One region of the Alkaliphilus sp. B6464 genome, then DNA from elsewhere that is predicted to be linked to it. Evidence: a T-box and tRNA genes for the amino acid it is inferred to sense, from the RefSeq annotation. Region 1 holds a T-box; the other regions hold tRNA genes.
What was found. A T-box is a leader RNA that pairs with one kind of tRNA and senses whether it is charged. The one in region 1 lies ahead of leuS (leucine--tRNA ligase), so its partner is inferred to be a tRNA-Leu.

Region 1 (5,392 bases):
AATAAATAGAGGAGAAATTGTGACTGTAATAGGACCTTCTGGGGCAGGGAAAACAACCCTGTTAAGATGTATAAATGGTCTTGAAAAGTGTGATGGCGGAACAATTAAAATTGATGAATATTTTTTATGCGATGATAATGAAGGAAGTATAGTTTATTGTAATAAGCAAGATATGAGAACAATAAGGAAAAAAGTAGGATATGTATTCCAGAACTTCAACTTATTTCCCCATATAAATGTTATGGATAATATTATTGAGGCACCTATCAATGTTTTAAAGATGAATAAAAAAACAGCTAAGGAAAAAGCAAAAATGCTTTTGAATAAGCTGGGCTTAGAAGAAAAAGCCTATGCCTATCCTTTTCAGTTATCAGGTGGACAAAAACAGAGAGTTGCAATTGCAAGGGCCTGTGCCTTAGATCCCACAGTAATGTGTTTTGATGAGCCTACGTCTGCACTAGATCCAGAAATGAGGGAGGGAATTGCTAGTATTATAGAAGGTTTGGCTAAACAAAATATGGCAATCCTTATAATAACCCACGATATGTTATTTGCAAAACGCGTTTCTCACAGAATGCTATTTATAGAAAGTGGTAAGTTGATTGCAGAAGGTAGAAAGGAAAATAATTTTCAAGATGTTAATAACGAGAGGGTAATAAACTATATTAATAGCTGAAATCCATTATTTTGAAAATAGAATTATTGACTCTAGTTATTAATAATGATACAATCAGCATAATAGTGGGGTGCTCTATTTACCATCCCATAAGTAAAAACTTCAGTTCCGATAGAATTTTAATTCTATCGGACAAAATTTGATTAGAAGATTTTTGGAGGTGTAACATTGAGTAGTCCAGAGTTTGAACATATGAAATTATCGGACTTGAAAGAAATGGCAAAAAATTTAGGAATCAAAAACCTATCGAAATATAGAAAAGATGAATTAATTCAATTAATAGAAGACCAGCAGAAACAAGTGAATATAGAAGAAAAGCCTATGTTGACAAATTTAGATGAAAATTCTAATGAAAGTAATCTACAAGGTGAACCTAAACTACAGGAAAGACGGATAAAGGGTTTGCCTAACCATTTGACCGATGAAATTCCACCGGGAGAAGAAGTTAATATAGCAGCAGGAATATTGGAAATTCATACAGATGGGTATGGATTTTTACGAAGAGAAAACTTTTTATCTAGCGATAGTGATATTTACATATCTCCTTCCCAAATTAGAAGATTTAACATGCGAACTGGTGACAAGATTACAGGTATTACAAGACCGCCAAAGAGTGGTGAAAAATTTAAAGCTCTTCTTTATGTAAAAAGTATTAATGGACTTAGCCCAGAGTCTGCTACAAGAAGACCTAATTTCGAAGATCTTACCCCTATTTATCCTAATGAAAGAATCAATCTAGAAATAAATTCACAGGGCTTATCTACCAGATTAATCGACCTTATTGCACCTATTGGTAAAGGACAAAGAGGTTTAATTGTTGCTCCTCCTAAGGCAGGGAAAACAGTTTTATTACAGACTATAGCCAATAGTATAGCTAAAAACTATCCTGATGTTGAAATTATTGTACTTCTTATAGATGAGCGTCCTGAGGAAGTAACTGATATGCAGCGTTCGATTCAGGCGGAGGTAGCCTATTCCACCTTCGATGAATTGCCAAGCCATCACATTAAAGTAGCAGAAATGGTATTAAACCGTGCTCAAAGATTAGTAGAGCATGGTAAGGATGTAGTAGTTTTATTAGATAGCATTACTCGACTTGCTAGGGCATACAATTTAACTATTCCACCTACTGGTAGAACTCTTTCAGGGGGATTAGACCCAGGGGCTCTTCATAAACCTAAGCGTTTCTTCGGTGCTGCGAGAAATATTGAAGAGGGCGGAAGTCTTACAATTATTGCAACAGCGCTGGTTGAGACAGGCAGTAGAATGGATGATGTTATATTTGAGGAATTTAAGGGTACAGGTAATATGGAGCTTCATTTAGATCGTAAGCTGTCTGAAAAGAGAATTTTCCCGGCGGTAGATATCAACAAATCTGGTACAAGAAGGGAAGAGTTACTATTAACTCAGGCTGAGCTTGAAACTATTTGGAGTATTAGAAGGGCTATGGGAAATAGTCCGGTACAGGATGTTACGGAGAAGGTTATTAGTTCTCTTATTGAAACAAAAGATAATAAGCAGTTCATTGAAATGTTGAAAAAGCGAATATAGATGATTTAATAATACCTTGCACGCATAAATGGTTTATGCTATAATGTAGTAGTTAAAATTTGCTTATAAACTAAGACTTAGTTTAGCTTTATATAGCAACTGTACGAGGAGAGAGGTGAAAGTAATGAAAAAGGATATCCATCCAGAGTATCAAGAAGTAGATGTACATTGTGCTTGTGGAAATACTTTTAAAACAGGTTCAACTAAACAAGAGCTTAGAGTAGAAATTTGTTCACAATGCCACCCATTCTTCACAGGTAAACAGAAGAATATCGAAAAAGGTGGACGTGTTGAGAAATTCAAAAAGAAATTTGGTATGTAATATCAATCATATACGACCTCAATCAAGGTTAGAAACAACTATTCTAACCTTGATTTTTTATGTTAAAATATATAAAGTAATATTTCTGCTATCTATATAAAAGCTGAAGGTTAGTAATAAATTAAACATTTTTAAACGAATACTAAAAATTTAAGTGTGATAGAAATCAATGCGATAGCATTAGATGACTTTTGATCTTTCATGTTAATTAAGAGGAGATGGCGCGATGATGGATTTTATCGAATACTCCAAGAATGGTAGTATTGAAATGATTGTGGGACCTATGTATGCAGGTAAAAGTGAAGAGTTAATTAGGCGAGTCAATAGGTCTAAGATTGCTAACCTAAAGGTATTATCATTTAAGCCTGCAATAGATAGCCGCTATTCTACTGAGCACATTACTTCACATAATGGAAAACAGTTAGAATGTATTTCTGTAACTAGTGCCAGTGAAGTTTTGAAGTACATAGAAAGTGAAGAATTTGATGTACTTGCAATAGATGAGGTTCAATTTTTAGGAGAAGACATTGTAGATATTTGTCAAAAAGCTGCAAATATGGGTAAAAGAGTAATTTGCTCTGGTCTTGATATGGATTTTAGAGGAGAGCCGTTTCAAGTAGTACCTAGCCTAATGGCAATAGCTGAATATATAACTAAGCTTACTGCCGTATGTATGAAGTGTAAAATGCCCGCTACTAGAACTCAAAGAATTGTTAACGGACAACCAGCTAAGTATGATGACCCTATTATTATGGTAGGTGCTAAGGAAAGCTATGAAGCTAGATGTAGAGCATGTCATGAGGTAATTAAATAATATATTGTTAAAGCAGCTTTCCAGCTTTTGTTATAATAAAAAATATGTAGTGTATATTAAGTAGAGAAGGTGATTGTCTAATATCACATTCCATTGCAAGATAATATCGGAGTTTCATTATTAGATAGACGTATATTTTTAAGAGACTAATTTATGGATTTGCTCTAGTGTGGATTTGGAGTGATAAAGAAGACGGTAAAATGCTTCCTAGACAGGCTTAAATGAAAGTATTTGAAATATAAATAAAAAATCCTTGCTTTTTGATGAATAATTTAGTACAATACAATACAACTTAATAGTATACAAAATAGTTTGCTATGAAGGGAAGTAGTAGGTTATTGTATCATTTTTAGAGAGTTATCGGTTGGTGGAAGATAACAATGATCTTAGCTGAACTCGTCCCAGAGCTATTAGGGCGAAATAGTAGTAGTCCTAATCGGTTAACCTCGTTACGGTTATTGAGATGATTATTTATAGTATCATAGATGTCTTTGTGACAATATATTGATATGAAAATAATCAAATAGAGTGGTACCGCGACCTTTCGCCTCTATATTTTATTAGAGGAGAAGGGTCTTTTTGTTTATAAAATATTATAAAGGAGTTGAAGAAAATGAAGCAATATAATCCAAAGGATATTGAAAGTAAGTGGCAAGAAATTTGGGAGGAAAAAGGAGCTTTCCATGCTTCAAACGATAAAGACAAGGAAAAGTTCTATGCTTTAATTGAGTTTCCTTATCCATCAGGCCAGGGGCTACACGTAGGACATCCACGTCCATATACAGCACTTGATGTTGTTTCTAGAAAAAGAAGACTGCAAGGATATAATGTACTATATCCAATGGGATGGGATGCTTTTGGACTTCCAACAGAAAACTATGCTATACAAAATAAAATTCATCCGAAAATAGTTACAGAAAAAAATGTTGCAAAATTTAAAGAACAGCTGCAAGCTTTGGGTATGTCTTTTGACTGGTCGAGAGAAATAAACACTACAGATCCTGAATATTATAAGTGGACCCAGTGGATATTTCAAAAACTTTTTGAGAAGGGATTAGCCTATAAAAAGGAAATGTCTATCAACTGGTGCAACAGCTGTAAGGTTGGTCTTGCTAACGAGGAAGTAGTAAATGGTGGCTGCGAGAGATGCGGTGGAGAAGTAGTTAGAAAGCAGAAAAATCAATGGATGCTTAAAATTACGAAATATGCTGAAAGACTTATAAATGATTTAGATTTAGTAGATTACATCGAGAGAGTAAAAATTCAGCAGAAAAACTGGATAGGTAAATCTCAAGGTATGGAGGTTGATTTTGAGATTACTGGAGATAAAAAAATAACTGTTTATACAACAAGACCAGATACTTTGTTTGGAGCTACTTATATGGTAATTTCTCCAGAGCATCCATATATCGAGGAGCTAGCAGATTATATTAAAAATATGGATGATCTTCTTCATTATAGAGAAGAGGCTAGTAAAAAATCTGAATTTGAAAGAACTGAGCTTGTAAAGGATAAGACAGGGGTAAAAATTGAAGGTGTTGAAGCGACTAACCCTGCAACAGGAAAACAAATACCCATTTTTATTTCAGACTATGTAATGATGTCTTATGGTACAGGAGCTATAATGGCTGTACCTGGTCATGATACGAGAGACTGGGATTTTGCTAAAGCATTTAATCTTCCTATCGTAGAAGTAGTTGCAGGTGGTAATGTAGAAGAAGCTGCCTATACTGATACAGATGAAGGTATAATAGTTAACTCAGAATTTTTAAATGGGTTAGAAGTAAAAGAAGCTAAAGAAAAAATTAGTAAGTGGTTAGATGAAAGAAATCTTGGAGCACGTAAGGTAAACTATAAGCTTCGTGACTGGGTATTCTCACGCCAAAGATATTGGGGAGAGCCAATTCCACTAGTTCATTGTAACGAGTGTGGATGGGTGCCAGTTCCAGAGAGTGAGCTTCCAGTACTACTTCCAGAGGTAGAAAGCTATGAGCCTACAGATAATGGAGAATCACCACTTGCAAATCTT
Region 2 (5,392 bases), 980 kb from region 1:
GGCAGATATTAAAAGTGTTTTAACAGCATTAATTGAAGGTGCTCCTGAAAGCACTGGACTGTATAGCGAATTGCCAGCAGGTGTAATGTTAAATGATGTTTATGTAAAAGATGGAGTTGCATACATTGATTTAAGTAAAGAAATTGAAAATATGCCGAATAACAAAGCACATCAACAATCAATGATCTACGAATTAGGCCTTACATTAAGAGAAATAGAACCTTCAATTTCTCAGATTCGTATTTTATCTGGAGGAAAGGAAATAAAGTTAAATTCAGATGTAAGCTTAAATTTACCAACCTATTCAAATAAACATTAATTAAACCGAGATAATATCTCGGTTTTTTGTTGTAGTAGTGAAATCATCAAAGATGATTTTTTGTATATAAAAGGCAAACTATGATACAATATTACATGAAAAACATTTTATAAATACATATAACTTGAGGAAAGGAAGATGATCTTTGAATAGAAATAATGGAAGAGGCTATGACGAGTTAAGACCTGTAAAATTTACAAGGAATTATACAAAATATGCCCAAGGTTCGGTATTAGTAGAAATGGGGGAAACAAAGGTAATTTGTACAGCTACTATCGAAGATCGTGTACCTCCTTTTTTGAAAAATACGGGAAAAGGCTGGATAACAGCAGAGTACTCTATGTTACCTAGTTCTACACAAAGTAGAAAAGTAAGGGAATCCAGTAGAGGAAAAGTAGAAGGAAGAACCCAAGAAATTCAAAGATTAATAGGTAGAGCATTACGTTCTGTAGTCGATTTAGATTCTATTGGAGAAAGAACTATATGGATAGACTGCGATGTAATACAAGCTGATGGTGGCACCCGTACAGCTTCAATTACTGGATCTTTTGTGGCATTAGTGGATGCTTTAAATAAGCTTAAAGAAGAAGGAGCATTAAAATACATACCAGTTAGTAACTTTGTATCTGCTGTTAGTGTAGGTATAATAGATGGGCAGACTATGCTAGATTTATGTTATACAGAAGATTCAACTGCTAAGGTAGATATGAATATAGTAATGACAGATAAAGGGGAATTTGTTGAGGTTCAGGGCACAGGAGAAGAATCACCATTTAGTAGAGAGGATTTAATGGAGCTATTAAGACTCGGTGAAAAAGGAAATACCGAGCTAATTAGACTTCAAAAAGAGGTTTTAGGCACTATAGCTGAGGAAGTTGGTGAAATTAAAGAAAATAAAACTGAAGAGAAAGATGCGCATAATGGAGGCAACAATGAAAAGTAGAGAAGAGTTTAAAACTGTATACCAGGCAGTAATTGCAACAGGAAATAAACATAAATTAGAGGAAATAGGTGTAATTTTAAAAGATTTTCAGTTAGAGGTTCTTTCCATGAAGGATGTTGGATTAGACGGACTAGAAATAATAGAAGATGGTAATACATTTGAAGAAAATGCACTAATCAAGGCAAAAACAGTTATGGAGAAAACGGGAAAACTAGCGCTTGCAGATGATTCTGGATTAGAGGTTGATATATTAAACAATCAGCCTGGAATATATTCAGCTAGATTTGCTGGAGAGCATGCAACTGATAAGGAAAATAATGATAAGCTTCTTAAACTACTTAAAGATATTCCGTTAGAGAAGAGGAGAGCTAGATTCGTTTGTGCCATGGCGGCTGTATTTCCTAACGGAGATATTGTTGTTTTAAGAGGAGAGTGTTCTGGTGTAATTGGTTTCGAGCCAAAAGGTACGTCTGGTTTTGGTTATGATCCTTTGTTTATAATAGAGGAATATGGTAAGACATTCGCAGAATTAGGAGAAGAAAGGAAAAATAAGATTAGCCATCGGGCTATTGCTCTAGAGAAATTAAAAGAGGAGCTAAAGACACGATTAGAAGGTGAGTAGCTTGAAAATAGGTGTAATTAGTGATAGTCATGGAATGTGTAAATATATTGATTTAGCTATGGCGCATTTAAAAGATGTGGATTTAATTATCCATGCAGGAGACAACTATAAAGATGCAAAGTATATAGAAAAAAATTATAATATTAAGGTAGTAGCGGTTTCTGGTAATTGTGACATAGGTGGCATAGACGAACGGATTGAATTAATAGGTGGTAAAAAAGTTTTTATTACTCATGGTCATAATTATGAAGTAAAAATGAATATAAATGTAATCTTCTATGCAGGTAAACAAAATGATGCGGATATAGTTATATTTGGTCATAGTCATATACCATTTTATGCAGTAGAAGAAGGTATGGTATTACTTAATCCAGGCAGTACTAGTCTGCCTAGAGGCGGATCAGAAAAAAGCTGCTGTATTATTACTATTGAAGAAGATATAAAGGTGGAATTCATTAATATATAGTTTCGGGGGGAAGGTAGTTTGCCTTCTCTTTGTACTATAAAAAATATATAGTATAATATAAAGCTGTAAAATTGCTAGATATCTGATGAAAATTATTAAATATTAATTTTTGAGGAATAATAAGAAAAACTTTGAAAAACAAAGTATAACTTTTGTATTTTATGTACATCTTTAATAAGGAAGATTTATATGGATTGAAGTTTAGTCTTAAATTATGTATACTAGATTTTGTCGCTAAATGAACCTTCTAGGGTGGTAGCTATATTTTGAACGCTTGAAAATTTAGGATAAATTTCAAGTGGCCCAGGAGTCGGTATGATAGCAAGATACGACTTTTCTTTAGTTGACAACTAATAAGTACTTGACATAATAATGATTATATGGTAACATTATTAAATGTTAAGGCATTAATTAAATATGCGGGTGTAGTTCAATGGTAGAACGTCAGCCTTCCAAGCTGATCGCGAGGGTTCGATTCCCTTCACCCGCTCCATTAAACACGTACCTATAGCTCAGCAGGATAGAGCAATGGCCTTCTAAGCCATGTGTCCGGGGTTCGAATCCCTGTAGGTACGCCATTTTTATGGTGGATGTAGTCAAGTGGTTAAGACACAGGATTGTGGCTCCTGCACTCGTGGGTTCGACTCCCATCATCCACCCCAAATGTTGGGATATAGCCAAGTCGGTAAGGCAACGGACTTTGACTCCGTCATTCCGCAGGTTCGAGTCCTGCTATCCCAGCCAACTTAATATTTTCTACGGGTATGCCGTAGACATGCAGGTGTGGCGGAATTGGCAGACGCACTAGACTTAGGATCTAGCGGGTAACCGTGGGGGTTCGACTCCCTTCACCTGCACCACATGCGGAAGTGGCTCAGTGGTAGAGCATCGCCTTGCCAAGGCGAGGGTCGCGGGTTCGAGTCCCGTCTTCCGCTCCAATAAATAGGTATCTATAGCTCAGCAGGATAGAGCAATGGCCTTCTAAGCCATGTGTCCGGGGTTCGAATCCCTGTAGGTACGCCAAAGTAAAAAGTTAGATTAAGATAATTAATCTAACTTTTTTGTTTTTGATAATATATATATATATTTCTAGTATTATAAATAGGTACAAGAAATATTGCACTAGGAAAAGATATATCAATTAGAATAAGTGTAGAGGTAAGTTAATGGCATCTATTATGATGTGTCTTATGATAAAACTACTGTGTCTTATATAAAATGAAAATACGTATATTGCAAAAAATATTATAGTATGTTATATTTAGAAGGTATCTATTTTATAATCTAAATACATGCGCCCTTAGCTCAGCTGGATAGAGTAGCTGACTTCGAATCAGTTGGTCGCAGGTTCGAATCCTGCAGGGCGTGCCAAAACCTTAATTTGTCAACGTAGCCACACGTTGGCATTTTTTATTGTTTACTAGTTTTCCCACATAAGGAAAGATGTAAATTATAAAAATATATCATTAATTTTGCTCGCCGCCTCAATTTTCTTTTCAGAACTAACATACGGCAATAGGTAAGACTTTGAAGTTGTCTCTGTCCTTTGCCCTGCTCTAAACCATACATGAGACTTTCACCTCATACGACTTTCCATAAAAGATTAAAGTTTTCTAATTTAAAACGTTATTTCCAGCTAATATTCGGTACTTATTAATAGTTTTTACTAGACTTTTACTAGGGTTAATTAGTTCCGTGTATTTCTTGATTGTTTGACTTTCGGTGGCATAAATTAATTTGTGTATCTCATATGTTATGATCATTAGATTTTTATATTCATAAGAGTAAGATTTTAGTTTCATCCTGAACATACAATACTGTATCAGAGGTATTCCCAATTATATTTAGTAGCTTGCCAGCTTTTTTAAAAGCTTCTTGAAGCTCGGGATCTCCTTTTGTAGGTTTATATTGACCTCTTTTATATGAAAAACCTATTTTAATTAACATCTGTCGTATCCATTCTGAATTATTCAGAAATGAATTTTGCGGTATTTTTATGTTGTATTTCAAGTATTAGCTACAACTAATGAAGAAAATATAACGTAACTACTAAAACTTAAATTAAGAATAATGTTCTTTGGAAGCTGAATAATACGGTGTTAAAAACAGAAATTTGCTATAATAATGTAGAAAATATGGTATGATTTTCTTGTAGGTAAAACGTAGTTGTTAAATATGGCGAACTAATTTGCAGTTAAAGGGGATACTTTTATGAAAAGTATTAATAAAAGGCAATTTATTATACTTTGCACCGCACCAATTCTTTGTATTTCAATGTTGTTATTAATACCATTGCTAACCAACAAAATAGGGAAAACCAGAGGATATATTGGAGGGTTTTGGATATATTGGCTTGTTTTTTGCCTTCCAGTTTCTTTATATAGCTGTAATGGGCTTAGTGGATTGAAAGGAGTCTATTCTCAAAGATCTAACATTAAGACATCAGAAAGAATTATATGGTATCTAATAGCATTTATGCCTTGTATAGCTACTTTTTTTATTGTATTTAAGAATTTTGTTCCGATAGCAGGATTCCAGGTTTTGGTGATTGCTTTAGCGTATGCACTAATAAATGGAACTATTGAAGAACTGTTTTGGCGTGGAATTTTTAATAAAGTTTTTAATAATAATATTTTTTTAGCATACATATATCCGACGATATTTTTTGGTACTTGGCATATAGCATTATATTTTGCAAAAGGAATGGTATATCAAGGTGGATTTGTTTCATTAGTTGGTGGTGCATTTTTTATGGGATTATTATGGGGCTGGGTTGCATATAAAACAAAATCTATTAAAATTGTGACAGTTGCTCATATAATAACTAATTTTTTTGCTTTTACAGGTATGATTTTTGAGAACTGGTTTATTTAATTATATTGCACATTATTCATATTAGATGTAATAATGATAAAAACGAATAAATATAAAAAATACCGTATTATAAAGTGTAATTTGTATTATTAATAAATTAATGAAAGGGATATAATTATTATGAAAAATTGGATTAATACAGAGGCTGATATTTTTATTAAAGCCAAA
Region 3 (5,392 bases), 230 kb from region 1:
CTAATTCTCTTGTATTGTTAGTAATTACTCGATCCATTAGAGGTATATTTATAGTGTCAAACTCCAATCCAATCATTAGACCTCTTCCTCTTACTTCCTTTAATAAAGGATACTTATCCTTTAATCTTAGTAACTTACTAATTATATAATTTCCTTTTTCCAAAGCTTCGTTTTCTAAGTTATTCTCCGCAATAAATTCTATAGTAGAAATACCTGCTGCCGATGCCCATGTATTGCCACCAAATGTGGAAGTATGGAGCAAACATCTATCCATAGTTCCATATCCTCTCTTCCATACATCCTCATTCGCGATATAGGCTCCTATTGGGATAATACCTCCTCCTAAAGACTTGGCCATACACATAATATCTGGTACCATCCCTTCGGCCTCACATGCAAACCAGTATCCTGTTCTTCCAAAGCCCGTTTGTATTTCATCTGCAATTAAGAGCACGCCATATTGTGAGCAAATATCTTTTGCCTTTCTTAAGTATCCAATTGGCGGAACAATAATTCCACCCTCTCCTTGTATAGGCTCGACAATAAATGCTGCTATATCATCATATTTTTCTAATACAAGTTTAAGTTCATTAATATCTCCATAAGATACCTCTACTGCCAATGGAACCATCGGACCAAAGTACTTTTTATATTTATTTCTTCCAGTAACAGATAAAGCTCCCATTGATTTACCATGAAATGCCCCTTTACAATAAATAATCCTAGATTTTTCAGTTGCAATCTTAGCTAATTTTAATGCTCCTTCTACAGCCTCCGCACCACTATTGCAGAAAAAAGTATACTTTAAATCTCCGGGTGTTATCTTAGCTAGATTTCGTGCTAAAACACTTGGTAAGCTATGCATTCCAGATTGTAATAAATTGGGTAGATGACTTACACTATTTATGGCATTAATTACAGCATCGTTGTTATGACCAATGTTTAAAGCACCGTAGGCACCAAGAAAATCTAAATATTCTTCTCCATTTTTGTCCCAAACCATCATATCCTTTGCTCTTACAAAAGTTTTATTAAAACCTAACATTTTTAAAAGTCTAGTTAAATGCAAATTAATATGTTGTCGATAGTTTTCTTCAATATCTTTCTGTTCCAGATTTAAAGCTTCATCTAAAGAAATAAGCTCCTTTTCTTTACTCATGACTTCTTGTACCATAAGCTACACCCCTTATAATATATTTATTTGTATATTTAATGAGTTTTTCCAGCTTATGGTTTTTCTATTCCATATAATAAAAAAACAAGAGATAATATTATCTCTTGTCAATAGTTTTGGCGGAAAGGGTGGGATTCGAACCCACGGCCCCTTTTGGAGTCACTGATTTTCGAGATCAGCTCCTTCGACCACTCGGACACCTTTCCATTATTAAATTTAATAAAGCTGGCAGCAAGACTTTCCTTGTTTTAAGGTAAGTTCTACTCCAGCTTTATCTATATATTATTTTGGTGACCCCTAGGGGAATCGAACCCCTGTTACCGCCGTGAAAGGGCGGTGTCTTGACCGCTTGACCAAGGGGCCAAAATGGTTGCGGGGACAGGACTTGAACCTGTGACCTTCGGGTTATGAGCCCGACGAGCTACCAACTGCTCCACCCCGCGATATGTTTCAATCATCTAAATCTTTGATTTAGTTTGATTGGAATACTCAGCATTAGCTGAGTTTCATTTTAAAAATGGTGCCGAAGACCGGAATCGAACCGGTACGATCTTGAAGGACCGCAGGATTTTAAGTCCTGTGCGTCTGCCAGTTCCGCCACTTCGGCACACTTATGGCTCCAGAGAGAGGACTCGAACCTCCAACCTACCGGTTAACAGCCGGGTGCTCCACCATTGAGCTACTCTGGAACATAATATCGCAGCGACCTACTCTCCCAGGCAGCTTCCCGCCAAGTACCATCAGCGCTGAAGGGCTTAACTACTGTGTTCGGTATGGGAACAGGTGTGACCCCTTCGCTATTGCCACGATATTGCAATCACCCAAATCTTTGATTTGGTGTGAATGGAGTACTCAGCGTTAGCCGAGTTTCCTTCAAATTAAAATCAAGTTGTATTTCAACTGGATTTTAATCATACCACTTTAATAAGTAATATGTCAAGAGAAAATTATTCCCTCAAAACTATACAATGTTAGAATATATTTGGTCAAGCCCTCGACCTATTAGTACCTATCAGCTAAGTACATTGCTGCACTTACACCCTAGGCCTATCAACCAAGTAGTCTTCTTGGGGTCTTACCTCCTTACGGAGTGGGAAATCTTATCTTGAGGGGGGCTTCGTGCTTAGATGCCTTCAGCACTTATCCCTTCCGCACTTAGCTACCCAGCGATGCTCTTGGCAGAACAACTGGTACACCAGAGGTGCGTCCATCCCGGTCCTCTCGTACTAAGGACAGCTCCTCTCAAATTTCCTGCGCCCGCGACGGATAGGGACCGAACTGTCTCACGACGTTCTGAACCCAGCTCGCGTACCACTTTAATGGGCGAACAGCCCAACCCTTGGGACCTACTACAGCCCCAGGATGTGATGAGCCGACATCGAGGTGCCAAACCTCCCCGTCGATGTGGACTCTTGGGGGAGATAAGCCTGTTATCCCCGGGGTAGCTTTTATCCGTTGAGCGATGGCCCTTCCACTCGGAACCACCGGATCACTAAGCCCGACTTTCGTCCTTGCTCGACCTGTATGTCTCGCAATCAAGCTCCCTTTTGCCTTTACACTCTACGCACGATTTCCGACCGTGCTGAGGGAACCTTTGGGCGCCTCCGTTACTTTTTGGGAGGCGACCGCCCCAGTCAAACTGCCCACCTGACAGTGTCCCAAGACTGGATTCACAGTCTATGGTTAGAACTTCAGTACTACAAGAGTGGTATCCCAACGATGACTCCACTGAGACTGGCGTCCCAGCTTCTAAGTCTCCCACCTATGCTGTACATGTAGCACCGAAATCCAATGTCAAGTTGCAGTAAAGCTCCACGGGGTCTTTCCGTCCTGTCGCGGGTAACCAGCATCTTCACTGGTATTACAATTTCACCGGGTCTATTGTTGAGACAGCGCCCAAATCGTTACGCCTTTCGTGCGGGTCGGAACTTACCCGACAAGGAATTTCGCTACCTTAGGACCGTTATAGTTACGGCCGCCGTTTACTGGGGCTTAAGTTCATTGCTTCGCAGATGCTAACAATTCCCCTTAACCTTCCAGCACCGGGCAGGCGTCAGCCCCTATACGTCGTCTTTCGACTTAGCAGAGACCTATGTTTATGGTAAACAGTCGCTTGGGCCTATTCTCTGCGGCCGGTTGAGGCTTACAGAGTAAATCTTTAACCAAAACCGGCTCCCCTTATCCCGAAGTTACGGGGTCATTTTGCCGAGTTCCTTAACAATAGTTCTCCCGATCGTCTTAGGATTCTCTCCTCACCTACCTGTGTCGGTTTGCGGTACGGGCACCTAGAAATCTCGATAGAAGCTTTTCTCGACAGTGTGGAATCAGCCAGTTCGCTACTTAAATTTCGCTCCCCATCACTTCTCAGGATTAATGTTAAAAGGGATTTGCCTCTTCTAACTCCCTACCAGCTTAGACGCACACAACCAACGGTGCGCTGAGCCTATCCTACTGTGTCACTCCATCTCTCAAACGATTTTAGGTGGTACAGGAATTTCAACCTGTTGTCCATCGCCTACGCCTTTCGGCCTGGGCTTAGGTCCCGACTAACCCTGAGCGGACGAGCCTTCCTCAGGAAACCTTAGGTTTTCGACGGGCAGGATTCTCACCTGCCTCTCGTTACTCATGCCAACATTCTCACTTCTATACAGTCCACTGCTCCTTCCGGTACAGCTTCAACCTATATAGAACGCTCGCCTACCATCCTTACGGATCCATAGCTTCGGTGATACGTTTGAGCCCCGGACATTTTCGGCGCAGAATCACTCGACCAGTGAGCTATTACGCACTCTTTGAATGAATGGCTGCTTCTAAGCCAACATCCTGGTTGTCTATGCAACTCCACATCCTTTTCCACTTAACGTATACTTTGGGACCTTAGCTGATGGTCTGGGCTCTTTCCCTCTTGACTACGGATCTTATCACTCGCAGTCTGACTCCCGAGTAAAAGATAACGGCATTCGGAGTTTGATAGGTTTTGGTAACCGGTGAAGGCCCCTAGACCATTCAGTGCTCTACCTCCGTATCTCTTAACCTCGAGGCTAGCCCTAAAGCTATTTCGGCGAGAACCAGCTATCTCCGGGCTCGATTGGAATTTCACCGCTACCCACAGTTCATCCGGTGACTTTTCAACGTCAATCGGTTCGGACCTCCACGAAATTTTACTTCCGCTTCATCCTGACCATGGGTAGGTCGCCCGGTTTCGGGTCTACGGCATGAAACTAGACGCCCTATTAAGACTCGGTTTCCCTACGGCTTCGCACCATAGGTGCTTAACCTTGCTCCATACCGTAACTCGTTGGCCCGTTCTACAAAAAGTACGCGGTCACACATAAAAAGTGCTCCCACAGTTTGTAAGCAGAAGGTTTCAGGTTCTATTTCACTCCCCTTCCGGGGTTCTTTTCACCTTTCCCTCACGGTACTATGCGCTATCGGTCACCAGGTAGTATTTAGCCTTGGGGGGTGGTCCCCCCTGCTTCCCACAAGGTTTCACGTGCCTCGTGGTACTCTGGATCACGGTCTAGAATATCATCGTTTCATGTACAGGACTATTACCTTCTATGGTGAGTCTTTCCAAACCTCTTCTATTACGATGAGTCATCATATATGACCGGTCCGCAACCCCGATAGAGAAAACCCTATCGGTTTGGGCTTATCCCCTTTCGCTCGCCGCTACTTAGGGAATCGATTTTTCTTTCTCTTCCTCAGGGTACTTAGATGTTTCAGTTCCCCTGGTATGTCTTCTATTACCTATTGATTGAGTAATAGATACTTAGGTATTAACCTAAGTAGGTTTCCCCATTCGGAAATCCCCGGATCAAAGATTGCTTGCATCTCCCCGAGGCTTATCGCAGCTTACCACGTCCTTCATCGACTCCTGGTGCCAAGGCATCCGCCTTCTGCCCTTATTAGCTTGACCAAAGCTATTCGCAGTTTCGCATTACAAATTTGTTTACTCCCTTACGGTCGCACAAATTTGATGCTCATTGCGTTTGACCTACCTTCGACTTGCTTTGCAAATCCGGTTAGGTCATAATCTAACATTGTGTAGTTTTCAAGGAACTATTTTAGTGGTGGGCTCAAGTGGACTCGAACCACCGACCTCACGCTTATCAGGCGTGCGCTCTAACCACCTGAGCTATGAGCCCTGATGCTTCAATCTCCCAAATCTTCAATTTAGCGTGATTGGAGTACTTTTAGCACTTGAATTTTTAAGTT

Region 2: it has a tRNA-Leu gene. The T-box ahead of leuS (leucine--tRNA ligase) is inferred to sense a tRNA for this amino acid. The anticodon was not compared.
Region 3: it has a tRNA-Leu gene. The T-box ahead of leuS (leucine--tRNA ligase) is inferred to sense a tRNA for this amino acid. The anticodon was not compared.

Annotation. Positions count from the first base shown of each region.
Region 1 covers NZ_CP058557.1:801,544-806,935, reverse strand. The annotation lists gene HYG84_RS03990 (amino acid ABC transporter ATP-binding protein) at 1-676, shown strand, start outside; gene rho (transcription termination factor Rho) at 869-2,227, shown strand; gene rpmE (50S ribosomal protein L31) at 2,352-2,549, shown strand; gene HYG84_RS03975 (thymidine kinase) at 2,776-3,363, shown strand; T-box leader at 3,672-3,918, shown strand; gene leuS (leucine--tRNA ligase) at 3,977-5,392, shown strand, end outside.
Region 2 covers NZ_CP058557.1:1,779,917-1,785,308, forward strand. The annotation lists gene HYG84_RS08575 (GerMN domain-containing protein) at 1-319, shown strand, start outside; gene rph (ribonuclease PH) at 465-1,262, shown strand; gene HYG84_RS20845 (XTP/dITP diphosphatase) at 1,252-1,884, shown strand; gene HYG84_RS08590 (metallophosphoesterase) at 1,877-2,350, shown strand; tRNA gene HYG84_RS08595 (tRNA-Gly) at 2,770-2,843, shown strand; tRNA gene HYG84_RS08600 (tRNA-Arg) at 2,852-2,928, shown strand; tRNA gene HYG84_RS08605 (tRNA-His) at 2,937-3,012, shown strand; tRNA gene HYG84_RS08610 (tRNA-Gln) at 3,018-3,094, shown strand; tRNA gene HYG84_RS08615 (tRNA-Leu) at 3,128-3,210, shown strand; tRNA gene HYG84_RS08620 (tRNA-Gly) at 3,214-3,288, shown strand; tRNA gene HYG84_RS08625 (tRNA-Arg) at 3,297-3,373, shown strand; tRNA gene HYG84_RS08630 (tRNA-Arg) at 3,645-3,721, shown strand; gene HYG84_RS08635 (helix-turn-helix domain-containing protein) at 4,127-4,297, opposite strand; gene HYG84_RS08640 (CPBP family intramembrane glutamic endopeptidase) at 4,562-5,224, shown strand; gene HYG84_RS08645 (hypothetical protein) at 5,345-5,392, shown strand, end outside.
Region 3 covers NZ_CP058557.1:566,575-571,966, forward strand. The annotation lists gene HYG84_RS02580 (aspartate aminotransferase family protein) at 1-1,174, opposite strand, end outside; tRNA gene HYG84_RS02585 (tRNA-Ser) at 1,292-1,380, opposite strand; tRNA gene HYG84_RS02590 (tRNA-Glu) at 1,463-1,537, opposite strand; tRNA gene HYG84_RS02595 (tRNA-Met) at 1,542-1,617, opposite strand; tRNA gene HYG84_RS02600 (tRNA-Leu) at 1,693-1,781, opposite strand; tRNA gene HYG84_RS02605 (tRNA-Asn) at 1,789-1,863, opposite strand; rRNA gene rrf (5S ribosomal RNA) at 1,869-1,985, opposite strand; rRNA gene HYG84_RS02615 (23S ribosomal RNA) at 2,157-5,093, opposite strand; tRNA gene HYG84_RS02620 (tRNA-Ile) at 5,246-5,322, opposite strand.